Regions from separate parts of the Rhodococcus sp. WMMA185 genome, predicted to be linked through region 1. Evidence: predicted binding sites of a transcription regulator. Region 1 holds the regulator's gene; each other region holds the start of a gene.

The links. Region 1 encodes LexA, which represses DNA repair genes until DNA is damaged. Its sites were predicted from a motif close to CGAACANNTGTTCG; they were not measured.
Region 2: a site for LexA is predicted at 3,922-3,935, ahead of cofD (2-phospho-L-lactate transferase). Genes of this name have one in related genera too.
Region 3: a site for LexA is predicted at 3,762-3,775, ahead of BFN03_RS09560 (SAV_6107 family HEPN domain-containing protein). Genes of this name have one in related genera too.

What each region holds. Positions count from the first base shown of each region.
Region 1 covers NZ_CP017014.1:1,393,659-1,400,823, forward strand. The annotation lists gene BFN03_RS06305 (acyl-CoA dehydrogenase family protein) at 95-1,237, shown strand; gene lexA (transcriptional repressor LexA) at 1,324-2,055, opposite strand; gene BFN03_RS06315 (hypothetical protein) at 2,324-2,725, shown strand; gene BFN03_RS20395 (hypothetical protein) at 2,706-2,858, shown strand; gene nrdR (transcriptional regulator NrdR) at 2,932-3,396, shown strand; gene hrpA (ATP-dependent RNA helicase HrpA) at 3,411-7,165, opposite strand, start outside.
Region 2 covers NZ_CP017014.1:1,002,667-1,009,831, forward strand. The annotation lists gene BFN03_RS04455 (sugar phosphate nucleotidyltransferase) at 1-829, shown strand, start outside; gene BFN03_RS04460 (NUDIX hydrolase) at 854-1,402, opposite strand; gene BFN03_RS04465 (coenzyme F420-0:L-glutamate ligase) at 1,413-2,777, opposite strand; gene cofD (2-phospho-L-lactate transferase) at 2,774-3,739, opposite strand; gene BFN03_RS04475 (WhiB family transcriptional regulator) at 4,220-4,483, shown strand; gene BFN03_RS04480 (metallopeptidase family protein) at 4,484-4,975, opposite strand; gene BFN03_RS20030 (DUF3499 domain-containing protein) at 5,055-5,447, shown strand; gene BFN03_RS04490 (phosphomannomutase/phosphoglucomutase) at 5,594-6,961, shown strand; gene BFN03_RS04495 (tobH protein) at 7,090-7,165, shown strand, end outside.
Region 3 covers NZ_CP017014.1:2,159,043-2,166,207, forward strand. The annotation lists gene BFN03_RS09540 (FtsB family cell division protein) at 1-250, opposite strand, end outside; gene rsmH (16S rRNA (cytosine(1402)-N(4))-methyltransferase RsmH) at 247-1,263, opposite strand; gene mraZ (division/cell wall cluster transcriptional repressor MraZ) at 1,472-1,903, opposite strand; gene BFN03_RS09555 (DUF3040 domain-containing protein) at 2,463-2,912, opposite strand; gene BFN03_RS09560 (SAV_6107 family HEPN domain-containing protein) at 3,174-3,641, opposite strand; gene BFN03_RS09565 (GNAT family N-acetyltransferase) at 3,822-4,433, shown strand; gene BFN03_RS09570 (phytoene desaturase family protein) at 4,489-6,063, shown strand; gene BFN03_RS09575 (carotenoid biosynthesis protein) at 6,060-6,872, shown strand; gene BFN03_RS09580 (LppM family (lipo)protein) at 6,904-7,165, shown strand, end outside.

The DNA of each region.
Region 1 (7,165 bases):
TCACGAAACCCGATCACCTGGGTCATGCCCCGCAGCGGCTGCCGTCTCTACGGTCGAACGAGACGTACCCTGGCAGTTGACGTGAGGAGTCGGCGTGGAGCGCACCCTGTTCGAACCGGAACACGAGTTGTTTCGACAGTCGTACAAGCAGTTTCTTGCACAGTATGCCGAGCCGAACCATGCGAGGTGGGAAGAGCAGAACATCGTCGACCGCAGCCTATGGGTGGAGGCCGGTAAGCAAGGCTTCCTCGGTATGGCGGTGCCGGAGGAATTCGGTGGCGGCGGAGTACAGGACTTCCGGTACAACGCGATTGTCACCGAGGAGAACACCCGCGGCGGATACAGCGGCATCGGGTTCACGCTGCACAACGACGTCGTGGCGCCCTACCTGCTCGATCTGTGCGATGAGGAGCAGAAGCGGCGCTGGCTGCCCGGCTTCGCCTCAGGTGAATTGATCACGGCAATCGCGATGACCGAACCCGGCACCGGTAGTGATCTGCAGGGAATCAAGACTCGTGCGGTGCGTGATGGCGACGATTGGGTTCTCAACGGATCGAAGACTTTCATCACAAACGGAATCAACGCGGACCTCGTGATCGTCGTCGCGTGTACCGACCCGGACAAGGGTTCGCAAGGATTCAGCCTCCTCGTGGTCGAGCGGGGCATGCCGGGTTTCGAGCGCGGCCGCAATCTCGACAAGATCGGGATGAAGGCACAGGACACGGCCGAGTTGAGCTTCACCGATGTCCGGGTTCCCGCCGCCAACCTCCTCGGTGAGGAGGGAATGGGATTTCTCTACTTGATGAAGAATCTTCCGCAAGAGAGGTTGTCGATCGCGGTTGTGGCCGCGGCGGCGATGGAATCGGCGCTGGACATGACCATTCAGTACTGCCGGGACCGGAAGGCGTTCGGTAAGTCGATCGGCAGCTTTCAGAACACCCGGTTCGTACTCGCCGAACTTGCCACCGAGACCACAGCGGTCCGTGTCCTCGTCGACAAGTTCATCGAGATGCTGGGCGATGGGAAACTGTCGGTGCAAGACGCTGCGATGGCGAAGTGGTGGACGACCGAGGCGCAGGTCCGGCTGATCGACCGGTGCTTGCAACTGCACGGTGGTTACGGCTACATGAAGGAATACCCGATTGCCAAGGCATATTTGGATTCTCGCGTGCAAACCATCTATGGCGGCACGACCGAGATCATGAAGGAGATCATCGGTCGGGGTCTGAATCTCTGACGGCTCTGCACAAGCGCGCATTCGCTGTTCGTCCACGAGAGCCCCGCGGCGATGCCGCAGGGCTCTTCGATTTACCCGGGCCCTCGCTAGATCTTGCGCATGACCGTTACCACCTTGCCGAGGATCGCGGCGTCGTTACCGGGAATCGGCTCGAACAGCGGGTTGTGTGGCATCAGCCAGACCTCGTTTCCCGTGCGCTTGAACGTCTTGACCGTGGCCTCGCCGTCGATCATCGCGGCGACGATGTCGCCGTTCTCTGCCACGTTCTGCTGACGGACCACGACCCAATCGCCGTCACAGATTGCAGCATCGATCATGGACTCTCCCACCACTTTCAAGAGGAACAGCGAGCCCTGGCCCACGAGTTCCCGCGGGAGGGGAAAGACGTCCTCGACAGCCTCCTCGGCCAGGATGGGACCGCCCGCGGCGATGCGGCCGAGAACGGGGACGAACGTGGGTTCGGGGTGTGATTCGTCGTCCGCGGAAGATACGACGGCAGCCGGATCGATCCTGACGGTCGAGTCGGACCCGACGCCCGCTGCCGACTCGTCGAGGCCGCGTACGTCGACTGCACGCGGACGATTGGGGTCGCGGCGGAGGAAGCCCTTGCGTTCGAGAGTGCGGAGCTGATGGGCGACCGAGGAGGTGGACGTCAGGCCCACGGCGTCGCCGATCTCCCGGATGCTCGGGGGGTAGCCACGATCATTCACGGACGTACGGATCACCTCGAGGACGCGGCGCTGCCGGTCGGTCAATCCGGCGGCGGAGCCACCGCTTACACGTGTACTCGAGCCGTCTTTCGTGCTGTCGCCCCTCATCGCTGGGTGCCTCCGTCTTTCTGTGGGTGATCGAGGTGTGGGTCGCGTGTGACTGCTGTGCCGGGTGACTCGAATCTATCCCGCTTTCGCCCGAGTTTCAAACATCTGTTCGACACGGGTCGGGAGATGTGGTGATTTTGTCGGGTCGCCATGGTAAGAATCGAACATGTGTTCTTTCGAACGCATGAGCGAAGGCCTGAAAGGGGTAAGTGCCCGGCGGGATCGCAGCCCAGTTGGTTGGTGAGGGAAACGAGCAGCGGAGGTACGTATGAGCAACGCAGTTCTCGACCGGCAGTCATTTCTCGACCGGCAGTCAGAACCCCACAGGATGGCGCACGTGCGGGGTGGTGGTCGCCCGAGGACCGCTGCGGCGTACGGGAGGTCGAGGACCGAGCTTCGGCGACGTGCCGGCGATGGTGACCTTCGGCGTCCGGCTTCCGGTTCTGTTTCGTATGGGTCGGGCCGGGTCGGCGTCTCCTGCGCCGCGCATGTGCGTCCAGAGGCAGAGGTCGGGTGGCGGATGGTGCTCGCGACCGTAGCGATCACGGCGGGGGTGCTGTGCGGCCTCTTCGGGGTGGCTCTCGTCGCCACTACGGACGCCGTCGCCACCACGGGCACGACAGGGGGCGCGGTCGTGACGGAGGTAGTTCATGTTCAGACAGGAGGCTGATCGTTCCGGCGTCGACCACGTCGTGATCGCCGCGACGCTGCATGACGGTGTCATCGAGCGGACGGGTAGTCTCGGACGCGGACAGTTCCACCACTTCGTCTGGTCGCTTCGAGATCGTGCATCCGTTGAGTGAACCCGTGCTCGTTGGTTCGCCACCGGGGGAGGCGAACTGTTGCGGCCACGACGGCTACGACGAAGGATTCGCCATGCACTGCCCGTTCTGTCGGCACCCGGATTCACGTGTGGTCGATTCGCGAGAAGCAGACGAAGGACAGGCCATTCGGCGGCGCCGGTCGTGTCCCGAGTGTGGTCGCCGGTTCACGACCGTCGAGACCGCGGTCCTATCGGTTGTGAAGCGTAGTGGTGTCACCGAGCCGTTCAGTCGGGAAAAGGTCGTGCGGGGTGTGCGCCGCGCCTGCCAGGGGCGTCAGGTCGACGATGATGCGCTGAATCTTCTTGCCCAACAGGTGGAGGACACCGTCCGCGCGTCAGGGTCGGCCGAGATCCCGAGCAATGAGGTCGGCCTGGCGATTCTGGGGCCGCTCAGGGATTTGGACGAAGTGGCGTACCTGCGTTTCGCATCGGTGTACCGCTCGTTCAGCTCTGCGGAGGACTTCGCCCGCGAGATCAAAGAACTGCGCGTACAAAGGGAATCCAGCGAGGAGGAGTGACCTGATTCCGTGTGTCAGCGCACCTTCTCGATAGCGCTCAGGATTCGCTTCTCCGAGACAGGGATCGGGGTTCCGAGAGCCTGAGCGAAGAGGCTGACCCGCAGTTCTTCTATCATCCAGTGGATCGTATCGAGCTCGGCAGAGTGGAGGCGCTCCTCCGGCAACGCCGAAAGTAGGCGTTCGTACCGGGCATACACACGATCGAGAATGTCCATTCCCTTCGTGTCACGGGTTGCGCTACCCGGCAGGGACTCGAGGCGCGCGGTCGCGGCGGCGAGATACCGGGGTAGCTCGCGGAGCCGGGCCGCGCCCAGGTCGGCAACGAAGCCGGGGAAGAGGAGGGACTCTCGCTGCTGTCGAACGTCGTCCGCGGCCTCGCCGCGGGCGCGGTCCAAGACCACCGCAAGGCGGTGATCAGCCTCGAGTATCGGTACCACTGCTCGCAGCAGCGCCGTCACTCCGCGGGCCATTTCCGATCGTGCTCTGGTCACCAGGGTGTCGAATTCCTGCGGTGTACGAATCGTCGCACCGTGCGCTGCGATCAACTTATTCGCCACTGCGTTGCGGCAGTCCTCGATCAGAGCGTCGAGGCTGCCGTCGGGGTTCTGCCCCAGCGCGAGTCGCTGTGCATTGCTCAGACCGGACGTCACGGTCTTGGTCTGCGTGGGGACTGCGGTGAGGAGCAGCTTTCGCGTTCCGGCGAGCATGGCGGCACGTTGAGCTGCAGCGGTGCTGAGCACCCGCACGGCGACGCCGCCACCCTCGGGGACCAGGGCGGGGTAACCGATGACCTTCTGTCCGCCGACTTCCCGGGTCACGGTGGTTTCGAGTGAGCCGAGGGTATCGGGTGTCCAGGTGAGTGCCGGTGGCCGCTCCGAATTCGAGGCGGCCTTGGCTACTTCCGCCTGCGCCTGAGGCGCGAGTGACCTCTGTAGCGCGGCGAGGTCTTTGCTCCGATCGAGGACCGCCCCGTTCTCGTCGACTACGAGGAAGGTCATGCGGAGGTGGTCGGGTAGCGCAGTGGGATCGAAGTTCGCAGGGTCGATGCGGCATGCTCCGAGTCGCGACAACTCGCGTGCCATCGCCGTGACGAGTGGTTCGGATCGCGGAGTGACGGCGACCAGAGCGGCGTTTGCGAAATCGGGAGCTGGAACCACTTGTCGCCGAAGGGTCTTGGGCAGCGTCTTGATGAGCGCGGCAACCAGTTCGGTTCTCATGCCGGGGACCAGCCAGTCGAAACCGATCGGCCGCAGGCCCGACAGCAGGGCGATCGGGATGCGCGCTGTGACGCCGTCATCTTCGCCTCCGGGCTCGAACTGGTAGGTGAGCGGGAACTGCATGTCGCCTTGACGCCAGGCATCGGGGTAGTCGCCGCCGAGGACTGCCGCGGACTCGGCATTCACGACGGTCGATTGGGTGAACGTGAGCAGGTCGGGTGTGGTGCGCCGCGCCACCTTCCACCAGGAGTCGAAATGGCGGGCGGACACCGCTTCCGAGCCGACACGTTGATCGTAGAAGTCGTAGAGGACGTCGTCGTCGACGACGATGTCGCGCCTACGTGCGCGGTGCTCGAGTTCTTCGACGTCCTCGAGGAGCGCCCGATTGGCGTGGAAGAACTTGTGGTGAGTTTGCCACTCACCCTGGACCAACGCGTGGCGGATGAACAGTTCCCGGGATACCTCGGGATCGATGGTGCTGTAGTTGACCGCACGTCGGGCGACGAGGGGGATCCCGTACAGCGTCACCCGTTCCCAGGCGGCGGCAGAACCCCGCTTGGACGACCAGTGCGGTTCAGAGTAGGTGCGTTTGACGAGATGAGGGGCGAGCTTCTCGGCCCATTCGGGTTCGATTCGGGCGGACATCCGCGCCCACAGACGTGAGGTCTCGACGAGTTCCGCGGCCATCACCCACCGCGGCGGCTTCTTGAACAAGCTCGACCCGGGGAAGATCGCGAACCGAGATCCACGGGCACCGAGGAAGTCTCGTTTCTCTCCCTCGCGCAGCCCGATGTGTGACAGCAGTCCTGCCAATAAGGACTGGTGGATCGCGGCGGGAGTCGCGGGGGTGGTGTTGGGCTCCCAACCTAGTCTGTGGGTGATCTGGCGGAGTTGCCCGTGCAGGTCCTGCCATTCGCGGATACGCAGCCAGTGCAGGAATTCGTTACGGCACATCTTGCGGAATTGGTTGGACGACAGCGAGTTCCGCTGCTCTCGAAGGTATTTCCATAGCTCGAGGAAAGCGAGGAAGTCGGAGTTCTCCACATTGAACCGGGCGTGCTTCTCGTCCGCGGCCTGCGTGAACTCGGCTGGACGTTCTCGCACGTCTTGTATGGACAGTGCAGATACGATCACGAGCACCTCGGACAGACATCCGTTCCGGTGCGCCTCGACGAGCATCCGGGCCATCCGTGGATCGACCGGTATCCGAGCAAGTTCCCGACCGACGGTGGTGAGGACGGGCAGTCCGCTCTTGGTCTTGTGCTCGATCGCTCCGAGTTCCTGGAGTAGACCGACACCGTCGCGGACCGCCCGCGGGTCGGGTGGCGCGACGAATGGGAATGCGGCGATGTCGCCGAGGCCGAGTGCCGTCATCTGAAGGATGACGGAAGCGAGATTGGTGCGCAAGATCTCCGGCTCTGTGAACGCGGGTCTGGACTCGAAGTCCTCTTCCGAGTAGAGCCTGATGCAGATCCCGTCGGCAACACGGCCGCAACGCCCGGAGCGCTGGCGGGCGGAAGCCTGCGAGATCGGTTCGATCGGTAGGCGTTGCACTTTCGTGCGTACCGAATACCGGGAGATGCGGGCAGTTCCGGGGTCGACGACGTACCTGATCCCAGGCACGGTCAGGGACGTCTCGGCGACGTTCGTCGACAGCACCACCCTGCGCCCGGTGTGAGGCGTGAAAACCTTGTGCTGCTCAGCGGCGGACAGACGCGCATACAGGGGGACGATCTCGGTTCCCCGCAGTTTCCGGTCGCGCAGGGCGTCGGCGGTGTCACGGATCTCTCGTTCGCCGGACAGGAAGACCAGGATGTCGCCATCGCCCTCGGCGAACAATTCTTCGACGGCCTCGCACACAGCGTCGACCGGGTCCCGGTCGAACGTTTGCTCACCCGTGTCCACCGTGAGCGGGCGGTACCGGATCTCGACGGGGAATGTTCGCCCCGAGACCTCGATTATCGGTGCGGGAACCCCATCGCGAGCGAAGTGCTGCGCGAATCGCTCGGGATCGATGGTGGCAGATGTGATGATCACCTTGAGATCAGGTCTGCGGGGGAGCAGCTGTCCCAGGTAGCCGATGATGAAGTCGATGTTGAGGCTGCGTTCGTGCGCTTCGTCGATGATGAGCGTGTCGTACTGGCGCAACATCTTGTCGCGCTGAATCTCGGCGAGCAGGATGCCGTCGGTCATCAGTTTGACCCTGGTCCCGTCCGATACCTGGTCGGTAAATCGCACCGTGTATCCGACGGTCTCGCCCAGTTCCTCGTGAAGTTCCTCGGCGATACGCTCGGCGACGGTTCTGGCGGCGAGGCGTCGGGGCTGGGTGTGGCCGATCAGCCCACGCACGCCGCGGCCCAACTCGAGGCAGATCTTCGGGATCTGCGTCGTCTTGCCGGACCCTGTCTCGCCCGCGACGATGACCACCTGGTGCTTGGAGATCGCGTCTGCGATGTCGTCGCGCCGCAGGCTCACCGGAAGGGAATCGGGGTACTCGATGGCCGGTGCTGCAGCAAGCTTGCGGGCCAGGCGTGTGCGCGCCGAGACGATCT
Region 2 (7,165 bases), 390 kb from region 1:
CGAAACCGAACCGCTCGGCACCGGTGGTGGAATCCGGAACGTGTTGCCGAAGCTGCGCGGCGACAATGCCATGGTCTTCAACGGCGACGTACTCGGGGGCACCGATCTCGGCGCCGTCCTCGACACCCATACGACCCATGACGCCGACGTCACACTGCATCTCGTGCGGGTTGAAGACCCCCGAGCGTTCGGCTGCGTTCCTACCGATTCGGACGGTCGGGTCACCGCATTCCTCGAGAAGACCCAGGATCCGCCGACCGATCAGATCAACGCCGGATGCTACGTATTCAAGCGTGAAATCATCGAGCAGATCCCCGAGGGTCGCGCGGTGTCGGTGGAACGAGAGGTATTTCCTTCGCTGCTGGCACGTGACGCGCGCCTTTTCGGCTATGTCGACTCGTCATATTGGCGCGACATGGGCACACCCGAGGACTTCGTGCGCGGTTCGGCGGACCTGGTCCGTGGCATCGCCCCGTCTCCGGCACTCGACGGGCCTCGTGGCGAGTCGCTCGTTCACTCGGGTGCCGGCGTCGCACCGGGCGCGCTGGTGATCGGTGGAACGGTCGTCGGTCGTGGCGCCGAAGTGGGCGCCGGCGCACGTCTCGACGGTGCCGTGCTGTTCGATGGCGCGGTGGTCGAGGCCGGGGCCACGGTGGAACGTTCCATCATCGGGTTCGGCGCGCGGATCGGGCCGCGTGCGCTCGTGCGCGACGCCGTAATCGGCGATGGAGCCGACGTCGGAGCCCGGTGCGAACTTCTCCGCGGCGCACGGGTGTGGCCGGGTGTGACACTGCCGGACGGCGGGGTCAGGTTCAGTACCGACGTCTGACCCGGCAGGAGCGCGATTTCTGTACTAGCGCAATCCGGCGAGATACACGAGGCGATCGATCGTCGCCTTCTCGGCCAGCGGCGGTAGTTCCTCCACCGGCCACCAGCGCAGGTCCGTCGATTCGGAACTCCGCACGACTTGTGAGTTTCGGCGTGCCCGGACCAGGAACCGGAGGTCCAGATGCCGGGTGGGCCGGCCGAGAGAGCACGTGATCGGGTGCGTGTGTGCGGACAGCAGTTCGGGATCGATCCGTAGATCGGCGATTCCCGACTCCTCGCGGGCCTCTCGTAGTGCGGCGTCGACGACGGTGTCGTCGGAAGGCTCACAGTGCCCGCCCAGCTGGATCCAACGCCCGACCTTCGGATGCAGGGTGAGAAGCACATGGCGCCCTCCCTCGTCCAGAACGAGGGAGGACGCGGTGATGTGCCCGGGTTCGTGATCACGCAGGCATCCGAGAGGTGCCGATTCGAGAAACGCCAGCATTGTGTGGCGCAGCGATTCGTCGTTCTCGTCGAGGGTCTTCCAGCCCACGAGGGCAGCTATCGCGGAGCGGTGCAGCGATTCGGCGCTCATTGCCCGGTGGTCACCTTTCGATCAGTGCATCGGCCGGATCGACGGCCTCCCTAGGCGAGAGCGGGTCGAGCGGATGCCCGATTGCGATGGCACCGAGAGGTTGCCACGGGGCGGGCAGGTCGAGCACGTCACGGACGACGTCAGCGGCGAAGATGGTCGATCCGATCCAACAGCTACCGACCCCCTTGGTGGCCAACGAGACCAGAAGCCCCTGAACTGCCGCGCCCACAGCGACCGTGAACATCGTGGACTCCGCGGCCTGCCTGCGCGAGTCGGGGTAGGTGTGGGCGCCGTCGGGAACGCAAAACGGAATGATGACCTCAGGCGCGTCGAGAAGGATGTTCCCGCGAGCCACACGTGCCTCGATGGCCTCGGAACCAAGGCCATCCGATGCCAGGTCACGGCACCACAGCTCGCGCATCCGGGTCAGCAATTCGTCACGGACGTCACGAGTGCGGATCCATACGAAGCGGACGGGGCGAGTGTGATGCGGCGCGGGGGCTGTGAGCGCTTCCGAGATCGACGTCCGAATCGTAGCCGGGTCCACCCGTTCGTCGGAGAACTGCCGGATCGAGCGCCTCAACAGGAGCGCCTCGGACCGGCCTCGTTCCAGAGACTCGGCAGTGCCGAGCCAGAACAGGTCCTCGGGTCCGCGACGGATGAGATCCTGTGCGCTCGACTGGTCATCGGTGAGTTCGAGTCCACGAACCACCGCGACGGGCACGCCACCGAGTTTGCCCTTCACAAGGTCACCTGCTGCGGCGATCTCGTCGGCGATCGCGACCTCGGTCACGAGTAGTTCATTGCCTTGGCTGTCGCGTGCACCTGTGTACGCATGCAGGACGGGAAGACCTGCCGCGCCGATGGCGGCATCGATCTGGCCGTTGCGCCATGCGCGCCCCATGGTGTCGGTGACTACAACCGAAACTGTGATGCCGAGCGCGGCGGCGATCGAGTCACGGAGCGTGCGCGCGCTCGAATCCGGATCCTCAGGCAGCAGAGCCAGTTCGGAGCCGTCTACATTCGAACCGTCGATGCCCGACGCCGCCTGGACGATCCCGAGGCGGTTCTCGGTGATGAGGGTCCGCCCCTTTCGTGCCAGGACGCGGACGGCCTCCTGATCGATGAGACGACGGCGTGCGGCATCGCGTTCTTCAGGGTCGGTGGGGGAGATCACGATTCTGCCCTCGACCTTCGAGAAGACCTTGCTGGTGACAACAAGGACGTCACCGTCCCGCAGCCACGGAGCGGCTTCGACGATCGCCGCTCCGAGATCGTCGCCGGGCCGGAACTCGGGCAGACCCGTGACGGGCAGTATCTCGATAGAGCGACCGGGTGCGTGGTCGAGTGGATGTGGACGCGCGGCTTCAGTCACAGCGAAACCTCCGCGATATCGAAAGCGGCGCGGACCATCTCGGCCGTTGCGCCGGGGTCGGTCATGATGAGGGGCACACTTCGCACCGTCACGCCGGGAACCTCCGCGGTGTCGGTCTCGTGGACGAGCCAGCCATCGAGGATCCCGGTTGCACTGCGGGACCCGTAATAGCGGCCGATCGCCTCGGCGGACGTCTCGACGCTGATGACCTCCAGGCATTCGTCGGCCATGCCGCGCAACGGTCTTCCGCCGATGATCGGCGAGACCCCGACGACCTTCGCCGAAGTTGTGCGCAGCGCGCCACGGATTCCGGGAATCGCCAGGATCGCGCCGATACTGACGACGGGATTGGACGGGGCGAGTAGGACGATGTCGGCAGACTCGATCGCCTCGAGCACCCCGGGTGCCGGCGCGGCCTGCTCGGCGCCGATGTTCGCGAAGCTGTGCGTTGGCACCTGGGCGCGGTGGCGCACCCACCATTCCTGGAAGTGGATCGCGCGCTGTTCGCCGTCCGCGGGATCTGTGATCACGACGTGAGTTTCGCTGCGGTCGTCGGTGACGGGCAGCAGGGTGACGCCCGGTTGCCACCGGTTGCACAGTGCCTCGGTGACCGCCGACAGCGGATAGCCGGTGCGAAGCATCTGCGTCCTGATCAGATGCGTGGCGATATCGCGGTCACCGAGCCCGAACCAGTCGGGCTTTGCGCCATAGGCGGCGAGTTCTTCTTTGGCACTCCATGTTTCGCCCGCATGGCCCCAGCCGCGCTCGGTGTCGATGCCACCACCTAGGGTGTACATGCACGTATCGAGGTCGGGACAGATCCGGAGGCCGTGCATCCAGACGTCGTCACCGACATTGACGACCGCTGTGATGCGGTGCACCGCATCGGTACCGAGCAGTTTGAGAACTCCTTGCAGGAATCGGGCCCCGCCGACGCCGCCAACCAATACAGTCACCTTCACGGTAGAAAGCCTAGGCGGTGGCCGAAGGCTGGCTGTGGGCTGCATCCCGATGGCGATTTCGGGGCCGCAAATAGTAATCGACTTTTTCCATTCCGCTTGACCGCGACACGCTGGCCGTGTCTAATCACAAATATGTCATTCTGACGTTGTGGGGGTGGGGATCACTTGCGGCGGACTCGATTCGAATCTCTTTTCGAACGAATGGCAGGAATGTTCGGTTCGGGGAACATGATCAATCGAAATTTTCTGCGCTATCACAGGTGAGGAGGCGGAGCGATGCCCAATGAGCAGATCGAGTCGGAGACTCGCGCAAGCACAGTAAGCGACGAACCGCAGACCATTTCCGAAGCAAGCGCCGTAGGTGGCGCCTATGCTCGAGAAGTCTGTGTGCCACAAGGCAATGATGAAGAAGGCAATGTGACTGAACTTCCTGTGCGTGAACTTGTCGCCCAGGAGGTAGAGCCGGTAGACACCCGCCCGGTGCTGAGCCTGGTGACCGGCTTCGACGAATTGTTCGACAGCATCGAGGACCAGTGGCAGGAACGCGCACTGTGTGCGCAGACCGACCCCGAGGCCTTCTTCCCCGAGAAGGGTGGCTCCACCAGGGAAGCAAAGCGAATCTGCTTGGGCTGCGAGGTGCGGGACGAATGCCTCGAGTATGCGCTGTCCAATGACGAGCGGTTCGGCATCTGGGGAGGCATGTCCGAGCGGGAGCGCCGGCGCCTGAAGCGGGGGATTGTGTAGTCAGTCCTCATCGCCCGGCATGTCCGGGTCGATTGCCTCGGGTTCGACCTGCAGGTAAGTGCTTACCTGCTGCACGAGCACCTCGTGCACCAAATCCGTGAGGTCGTCGGTGTCCTTGGCTCGCTGTTCCAACGGCCGCCGGAAAAGTACTATTCGAGCCCGCGTCGTGGCCCCGTGTCGATCGACGCCAGCGGGTATCAGCCGTGACAGCGGCACGGGACCGTCCGCTACGACTTCGGCCGGCCAGTTCACCGAATCAGGATCAAGCGCGTGAATCTTCGGCACCTCGTCCACGGCAATGTCGAGTTTCGTCAGACCCTCGCGCCAGAGTGCGTCGATCGGCGCGAAGGCGTCGAGAACCACGAGGTCGAACTTCTCTGCACGGCTTCGACGAGCGGGTACGTCGGGAGGGTAAACGGATCCGCGAATTCCACGTCCCCGTCGGTCGACGGATCGGGTGGTCACAGGACGTCTGCGTCGTGCTCGGGACATGAGCCGACATTACGACAGCCACGCGCTTTCGGTGTGTCCGAGTAGGTGTCCGGGCGTGGTGGGGTTAGGCTCCCTAGCTGTGAGATCTCTGCGTAGGTGTTGTCGACCCGGGTGTAAGAACCCTGCAGTCGCCACACTTACGTACGTCTACTCGGACTCAACCGCGGTCGTCGGACCACTTGCCACGGTCGAGGAACCCCATTCGTGGGATCTTTGCGAAAGGCATGCGTCGCGGATCACCGCGCCCAAAGGTTGGGAACTGGTTCGATACGAGGGTGGATTTTCGTCGAGCACCCCGGATGAAGACGATTTGACTGCGTTGGCGGAAGCCGTGCGGGAAGCCGGCCTCGGCGACCGCGGGCGCAGCGAAGCAACCTCGGCGAGCGAGGACCGCGGTGCGACCGCGCGCCCCAGTCCGGTACGGACCGGTCGTCGCGGCCACCTGCGAGTTCTTCCCGACCCTGCCAATTGAGGATCTTCGACTGCACGGTGGGCCCCGTTGGGACATTCTGTAGCACCGGCGTTCGAGTATCGCCCAAGTATGTGGAACCCAGGCATGCGGAGCCTAGGTACTAGGCTTGCGCCAGCATTGGTGCTCGAAAAGGAGAGATGAGAGAAGTGGCGCGATCTGCCGAGTCCGTACATGCCGCGATCAAGGCCTACGACGTGCGGGGTGTTGTCGGTGAACTCATCGATGCCGCGTTCGTACAGGACGTCGGTGGGGCATTCGCGCGACTCGTTCGTCAGGAGGGCGCCGAGAAGGTCGTCATCGGCCACGACATGCGTGCGTCCTCTCCCGGGTTGGCGCGAGCTTTCGCGGACGGTGTCATCGCGCAGGGCCTCGATGTCGTCCTCATCGGCCTGGCATCCACCGATCAGCTGTACTTCGCGTCTGGATTGTTCGACTGCCCCGGCGCCATGTTCACGGCGAGCCACAACCCCGCGGAGTACAACGGCATCAAGCTGTGTCGCGCCGGGGCCAAACCGGTAGGTCAGGAGACAGGTCTGCGTGCGGTGGCCGCCGAGGTCATCGATGGGGTGCCCGAATACGACGGCGCCCCCGGCACGGTGTCGGAACAGGACGTCCTCGAGCAGTATGCGAGCTTCGTTCGAGGCTTGGTGAATCTGTCCGATCTGCGTCGACTGAGGGTCGCCGTCGACGCAGGCAACGGAATGGGCGGGCACACCGTGCCAGCGGTGTTCGCGCCGATGCCAGTGGACCTCGAACCGCTCTATTTCGAACTCGACGGCACGTTTCCCAACCACGAGGCCAATCCGCTGGACCCGGCCAACATCGTGGACTTGCAGCGACATGTGCGCGAGACGGGTGCCGACATCGGTCTTGCATTCGACGGCGACGCGGACCGTTGCTTCGTGGTCGACGAACTCGGAAACCCGGTGCCGCCGTCCGCCGTGACGGCTCTCGTGGCCGAACGTGAACTTGCCAAGGAACCCGGAGCGACGGTCATCTACAACCTCATCACCTCACGGTCGGTTCCGGAATTGGTGACCGAGCTGGGCGGGCAGCCGGTGCGCACGCGGGTGGGGCACTCATTCATCAAGCAGCAGATGTCGGAGACCGGCGCGATCTTCGGCGGTGAACACTCTGCGCACTACTACTTCCGTGACTTCTGGGGCGCAGACTCGGGCATGCTCGCCGCGCTGCATGTCCTGGCCGCGTTGGGTGAGCAAGACCAGCCGCTGTCGGTGATGATGGCGAAGTATCAGCGGTACGCGGCGTCGGGGGAGATCAACTCGACTGTCGAGGACGCCAACGATCGCACCTCCGCCGTGGTCTCCGCCTTTGCCGACCGTACCGTCGACGTGGATCGACTCGACGGGGTCACTGTGGAGATGGAAGATGCGGCCTGGTTCAACCTGCGGGCCTCGAACACCGAACCTCTGCTGCGACTAAATGTGGAAGCGCGTACCACCGAAGACGTAGATGCACTCGTTACCGAGATATTGGGTATCGTCCGAGCTTGACTGCCATAGTTGGTAGCAGGAGATTCCGGCGCTGAAGAGAACATGGCCGACACCGAATACGGACTACACCGAACGCGGCCGGCACCGAACATGGCCGGCACTGAAAGAAAGAAAGAGGGTGCGGTGTGATGACAGCACCGACGCCCCTGCTCGATCTCGACGACGGAGATGCACTCGTCGCAGCCGACACCGAGGGGGTTCTGC
Region 3 (7,165 bases), 770 kb from region 1:
ACGAGTCCTCGGCGGAGCGCGTAGTCAGGAGCAAAGTGACAACCAGGCCGACGCCGAGGAGACCGATGATCGCCGCAACGAACGGGATGCGAGCGGCGAGCGCTGTGCGGTTCCGGCCCGGCGCAGCGTCACCGGAGCCACCGCGTGCGGACGCGCGCTGAGTTCGTTTCTTGTAGGCACGCTCGGCGGCACCCGACCGTTTTTCCGTGCGCGCAGGCCGTGTTGTGGTGGAACTCACCTGAATCGTCATGCCGCCGACCTCCTGGCAATTCTTTCTGCAGCGCGCAACCGCACCGGGGCGGATCGTGGATTCTCTTCAACTTCCTGTTCGGATGCGCGTTCCGCTCCTCGTGTGAGGATGCGGAACTCCGGACCCATTCCAGGCAATTCGACAGGAAGCCCTTCCGGGCTCTTCGACTTCGACCTGGGTGCGATTTCCTGCTTGACGACCCGGTCTTCCAAGGATTGGTATGACATGAACACAACGCGACCTTTTACGGACAACGCGTCGAGAGCAGCCGGCACCGCGGCGCGAAGCGAATCGAGTTCACCGTTGACCTCCACCCGTAGTGCTTGGAACGTCCGTTTGGCCGGGTGTCCCCCGGAACGGCGGGTCGCCGCCGGAATGGTGCGGTACAGCAACTCGACCAGCGCGGCACTGGTAGTGAACGGCTCTTTCGCACGTTGGCGGACGATCTCCGAGGCGATCTTGCCTGCGAATCGCTCCTCGCCGTAGGTACTGAGGATCCGAGCGAGATCGCCGTGGTCGTAGGTGTTGAGCACCTCTGCCGCGGTGATACCGGTGGTCGGGTCCATACGCATGTCGAGAGGCGCGTCGATCGAGTATGCGAAGCCCCGGTCCGACTCGTCGAGTTGCATGGACGACACGCCTAGATCGAACAGAATCCCCTGAACCGACTCCTCCGCAGGCAGACCCGCCTGACCGAGCGCATCGGAGATACCGTCGTACCGAGTGTGAACAAGGGTGATTCGGTCGGCGTAGGGCGCGAGCCTGCTACGAGCGATCTCCAGCGCATTCGGATCACGGTCGAGCCCGATCAATTTCAGCTGAGGGTAAGCCTTGAGAAATCGCTCGGAGTGTCCGCCGAGACCGAGTGTCGCGTCGACCATTACTGCTCCCCCGCCCTGGGGGTCATTCACGGTGAGAGCCGGATCAAGAAGTTGGAGTGCGCGGTCGAGCAACACCGGGATGTGACCGAACCCATCGGCGGGTGAGGAATCCGTTCCCTCCTGATCCACCATCATTCCTCCGGCTCCTGACTCTGTGGTGCGGGTGAACCGGTCCGGTGCCGCGGGTCACTCCCTGAACTTCTCATGTCGGCGAACTTGTCTTGTCGGCCTGTTGCCGTGGCGAGTGCTTCGGGGTCCCTGTCCGAGAAGGAAACCTGGCGCTGGGGAAGTGCGTCAGGGTTCCGTCGGACAGAGGCCTCGCTGCACTCGCGGGTCGGGCTCAGACGATCTCACCGAGCACGACACCCGTTGCCTGCGAGTAGCTCTCCTCGTTCTCCTCGACGTAGGTCTGCCAGGACTGCGCATCCCAGATTTCGAGGAAATCGACCGAACCGACCACAACGCAGTCCTTCGAGAGGCCCGCGTAGCGACGGTGATCTGCCGAGAGGGTGATGCGCCCCTGGGCATCTGCATGCTGTTCGTCGGTGCCCGCGGCCAGTCCGCGAACGAAAGCCCTCGCCTCCGGGTCGCTTCTCGACGCCGCCGCGGCCTTTCGTGCGAGAGCGGTGAACTCTTCCCTGGGATACACCGCCAGGCTGTGATCCTGACCCTTCGTGACCATCAACCCTCCCGCCAGTGCATCCCGGAACTTCGCGGGCAGTGTGAGCCGCCCCTTGTCATCGAGCTTGGGCGTGTAAGTACCGAGAAACACTCGACACCTCCCGCCGCATTCATATCGACGCCACCCCCGGACGGGCCAACTTCGCTCCCCGCCATGCACCACACTACCCCACATTCCCCCACCAACAAGGAAGAAAGAAGGGTGTCGTCCCCCCAATTTCTTGATAATTGCAGGTCAGAACAGATATATCTCGGTGGGGCAATACAGTCGCGGCCTTCGATATATGGGATCGATTTCGATTTTCGCGCCACATAATTGACGTCACAGCGCCGAACGAATCGACAACAGCCCAGGTGAGAGCACCGACTGCGGGCACGCGTCACCATAACCGGCAGCACATCGTGAACGTTTTGGGGGAAAGTGGGGAAGATCTGCGACGGCCCTGCGGGTAAATCGCGACGGTGTACGGGTTCACGATCCCCGAGTAATTGCCTAGACCAAGCAATTGCCTAGGCCAAGCAAATGCCTAGATCAAGCAATTGCACAGACCGAACGCCACCCGACGAATGGTTATCGCGAACGCACTCCACAAAAGCATTGGCGGCGCGACATCTTCATGTCGCACCGCCAACGATCCGAGTGAGCATTATTACTCTTGGTCGAACCGCTTCTTGAAACGATCTTCCATTCGTGACGAGAACCCGCCACTCTTGCGGCCGCCCCGGGACTTGCCCCGATCGGACCCGCCGGTCCGATCCTGTCCGGTGGCCGAGCCCTTGGAGGTCGAGCCATCCTCCGACTCCTGACCGGACTTGCCCTTTCCTCCACCCCACAGGAGTAGAACGCCGGCACCGAACATGATCATGAAGCCGATCAGGCTGACGAATGGAAAGTCGCCCGGCCAGCTCGGCAGGACGGCGACGCCGGCGATGAGCAGGACGAGCCCCACAGCGAACAGGGCGATCGCCTGCATTCGACGACGACTCGATGCCGCACGTATGCGACCGCCTCGCACTGTCGAGGCGAACTTGGGATCCTCGGCATAGAGAGCGCTCTCGATCTGATCGAGCATTCGCTGCTCGTGCTCGGAGAGTGGCACGGTACCTCCCCCGGCACTGGAATGTTGGCCACCACCCCGCGGTGCGAGACGGTGGGTAGCCGACTTCTGGCGGCTACCTAGATCTAATAATACGAGCAGATTGATTCCCGTACCACCTACTCCGCGTACGAGATCGCCACCAATATTACGGACCCCCATACCGATCCCCGCACCGGGCACCGTAATCTCAGGTACGACCCACTGCTTTCCTACGAGTCCGAGCCGTCGGACCCCCAGCGCTTTCCGGCCATCAACCCTCGGCTACGAAGCCCGCAAGCCGAGGCCTGTGCCGTGCCCGATGCGATCTTCGACCGCATGCAGAAAACGTCCGACCTCGACGAAGAACTCGTCAGCCTCCCGATCGGTCAAGATCCTCGACGTCCCGGCTTCGATCGCGGCACGGGTGGCCGAGTGGCCGGCGAAGTAGTCGGCCCAGTCCGCCAAGTCGGGAGCGGCGTCAGCCATGAGAACCCACGCGTTACGCGTTCGTGTCCTTCGAGCACCGGACGACGCCACCTCAGCGGCGGCCAGTGCCGCACCCGCCCCTCGCAAGGCTGCCAGGTATGCACTGTGGAATCGGTCTGCCGGCGCGCCTGCTCCAACCGACTGCGACAGGAGGGCATCGGCGCGACCGAGAAGCGCCGCCGCTCGCCTGGATGCCGAAACGCACCTGCTTCCCGTTTTTCGGGAATCCCCGGAAGGCGGTTTCACAACCGGGTTCGTCGCCACCTCGAACACCTCCAAGACCCCGGCGCAACCAACCCGCCGGGCATAGTCAGACGTTGAATTCGGGCCAGGTCTGGGTCCGGTGATGCCCGCTTCCCTCGGGCATCACCGGATCCCCTCTATCGAACATCAGTTCGATCTATTCAATATAGCTGAGGCCACCGACACATCGTCAAGAGAAAGGTGAGACCGGTAGACACGAACGCTGACCAGTCCCCGCTGGTGGTCGAACTCTCGGCTGCCGAATTCCGCGACCGCCTGCAGGAGGCGCTGTCGGTCTACGTCGCCGCCATGGGCTATCCCCAAGGCACCGAATATCACCGGGCAGCGACATGGAGCGAACACCTTCGGCGCTCCGGATGGCGCGCCGTCGCCGCGTTCGTACCGGCCGGAGACAGTTCGAGCGAAGAAGCTCCCGCCCGCCTGGTGGCCATCGCCTACGGGTACCGTGGCGCTCCCGGGCAGTGGTGGCACCAGCAGGTCCGCTCGGGACTCCGGCACACCGGGTGGAGTCGCGACCGCATCGACATACTCCTCGGCAACTACTTCGAACTCACCGAACTGCACGTCCACCCGGACGTTCAGGGGCAGCAAATCGGCGAGACACTGCTCCTGCGCCTCCTCGAACACAGACCCGAGGAGGGTGTCCTTCTCTCCACTCCGGAGGTTGCGGACGAGGACAATCGTGCCTGGCGACTCTATCGGCGCCTCGGCTTCAAAGATGTCCTGCGGCACTTCCGATTCGGAGGCGACAACCGCCCCTTCGCAGTACTCGGACGAGGACTTCCGCTGTGATCGCCATCCGGTGGGAGGAACCTCCCGGAGATCGACGCGATGGGAGGAATCTCCAGTGATCGATGCAGTGGTAGTGGGTTCGGGGCACAACGCCTTGGTGTCGGCCTGTTATCTGGCGCGATCCGGATGGTCCGTCGAGGTGATCGAGCGTGACACAGTTCTCGGCGGAGCCGTATCGACGGTGGAGCGCTTTCCCGGGCACAAAGTCGACCGCGGTTCGTCGGCACACATCATGGTGCGCCACACGGGAATCGTCGAAGAACTCGACCTGGGGGCGCACGGGCTGAAATACATCGACTGCGATCCGTGGGCCTTCGCTCCGTCGCCGGATCACACAGGTCGGCCCGGAATCGTCTTCCACCGCAGCCTGGCCGCAACGTGCCGGTCGATCGAAGAATCCTGCGGGGCCCGCGATGCCGACGCATACCGCCGGTTCGTCGAGGTGTGGGGTCCACGCAGCGCCCGCGTCATGCGCGCGTTCTCGAAGCCTCCGACCGCGCCCGCGCTGCTCTCGTCGTTCTGGGGACTCGATGCGGACGGCGGCGGCAGCGACCTCTCCCGGCAGTTCCTCGGCTCCGGCGACGCCCTACTGGACGAGTACTTCGACAACGAACGGCTCAAAGCCGCGCTCGCCTGGTTCGGTGCCCAGTCCGGCCCGCCAATGTCCGAACCCGGGACAGCCCCGATGGTCGGCTTCGCCGCCCTCATGCATACCGTTCCTCCGGGTCGCGCGGTCGGCGGAAGCGGCGCCCTGACCGCAGCGCTCGCATCCCGGTTGCAATCGGACGCCGGCACAATCTCGCTCGGCGATTCAGTCACGGCTCTGACCCGCCACCACGACTCCTGGACCACCCGGACATCTTCGGGTCGCGAAATCCGATCTCGCGTGGTCGTGGCGGGCTGCCACGTCCTCACCACACTCGATCTCCTCGAACGTGGCGGACACGACATACCGACAATCAATCGCTGGCGTCGCCGGATTCGAGTCGGACCAGGAATCGGGATGGCTGTGCGACTGGCCACCGACGCTCTCCCGGACTACTCCAGCGCGCCCAATTCATCAGTCACTCACGGGCTTGCACTGCTTGTAACCGATCGCGCACATCTGCGACTCGCCCATGGCGCCGCCCTGGCCGGAGAACTTCCCCCACGTCCCGCCGTTCTGGGTATGAGCTTCAGCAGTCTGGACCCCTCCATAGCACCCGTCGGCGAGCATCAGGTGACCTTGTGGTCCCAGTGGCAGCCGTACCGGCTCAGCGGTGATCGCCGGTGGAGCGACCTGGCCCAGCCCGAAGCCGATCGGATCATCGCTGAGATCGACTTGCTCGCTCCAGGTTTCAGTACATCCGTGATCGACCGGCACGTGCAGTCGCCGAGAGACCTCGAAGACGAGATGGGGCTGCGCGGCGGCAACGTCATGCATGTCGAGATGTCGCTGGATCAGATGATGATGTGGCGTCCACTGCCCGAACTGTCTGGGCACCGCGTTCCCGGTGCCGACCGCCTGTATCTGACTGGGGCCTCGACACATCCTGGCGGCGGGGTATCCGGCGCGAGCGGACGAAGCGCTGCGCACGTCGCGCTCCACGATGCACGGCGCGGCCTTCGGCGCCTGTGGCCGGCGCAGTGACCGCGCGCCTCTCAGCCCTTCTGGCCGCAGCGGCTGTCGGGGCGCAGATTCTGTATCCGCTCGTACACGGCGGCACACGCGATGCCGTCACCATATCGGTGGTTGTACTGCTCGCCACCGCGTGCATCACACACGCGGCCGCCACGCGGGGACCGCGCTGGACCGCAGGCCTCATCCTCGCCACCGCCGGACTCGGTCTGGCCTCCGAGGTTCTCGGGACGGCCACCGGATATCCGTATGGCTGCTATGACTACGCCTCCGGCCGGATCGGCCCTGCTCTCGCGAGCGTCCCCCTCGTTGTGCCCCTTGCATGGACGGCCGGCTTCTACCTTGTGTGGTGCGTGGCGTCGGCGCTCGCGCGGGGTCGGTTCCGCCGGCCGATTCGCATCCTCCTCGTGGCGGTCGGTGTCGTCGGGTGGGATTTGTACCTCGACCCTCAGATGGTCGCGGACGGCCAGTGGACCTGGTGCGTCACCGATTCCGGTCTGCCCGGCCTAGAACACATTCCGCTGACCAACTACGCCGGATGGCTGTTGATCGCGGTGCTCATGGCCGTTGTCGTCGACCGACTCGAACTCCAGTCCGACACCCCGAACCGGTACGGTGACAGCGTCCCGATCGCGTTGTTTCTCTGGACGTGGCTGGGTTCTGCGCTGGCCCACTCCGTTTTTCTGGACGCCCCCGAACTGAGGTACTCGGCGATCTACGGATTGATCGCTATGGGAATCCTGGGAGTTCCCCTGCTCGTTTCGCTCCTGCGGCAACGAACATACCGGCGCCCGCTGCACGCCGCGCACCCTCGCTCCTGACACCGCCGCGCGACCCTGGCACGATACGACTGTGCAACCGCCCTCAGTTCTCACCGCAGCCCACCCGCGGCCGGCATCCACTACCCGCTCGCGGTGGCGTGGCTTCTCCCTCGCGGCTCTAGCGCTCCTGCTTGTTCCCGTGCTCGCAGGCTGCCTGCGAGTTCAAGTGTCGATGGGTGTGTCTGCCGACGACAGGGTGTCAGGTCAGATCGTGGCCGCCACGGTGCCCGAGGACGATCAGGACCAGGGCCCACAACTGACACCACCTGCCGCGCTGTCGGACAAGATACGCG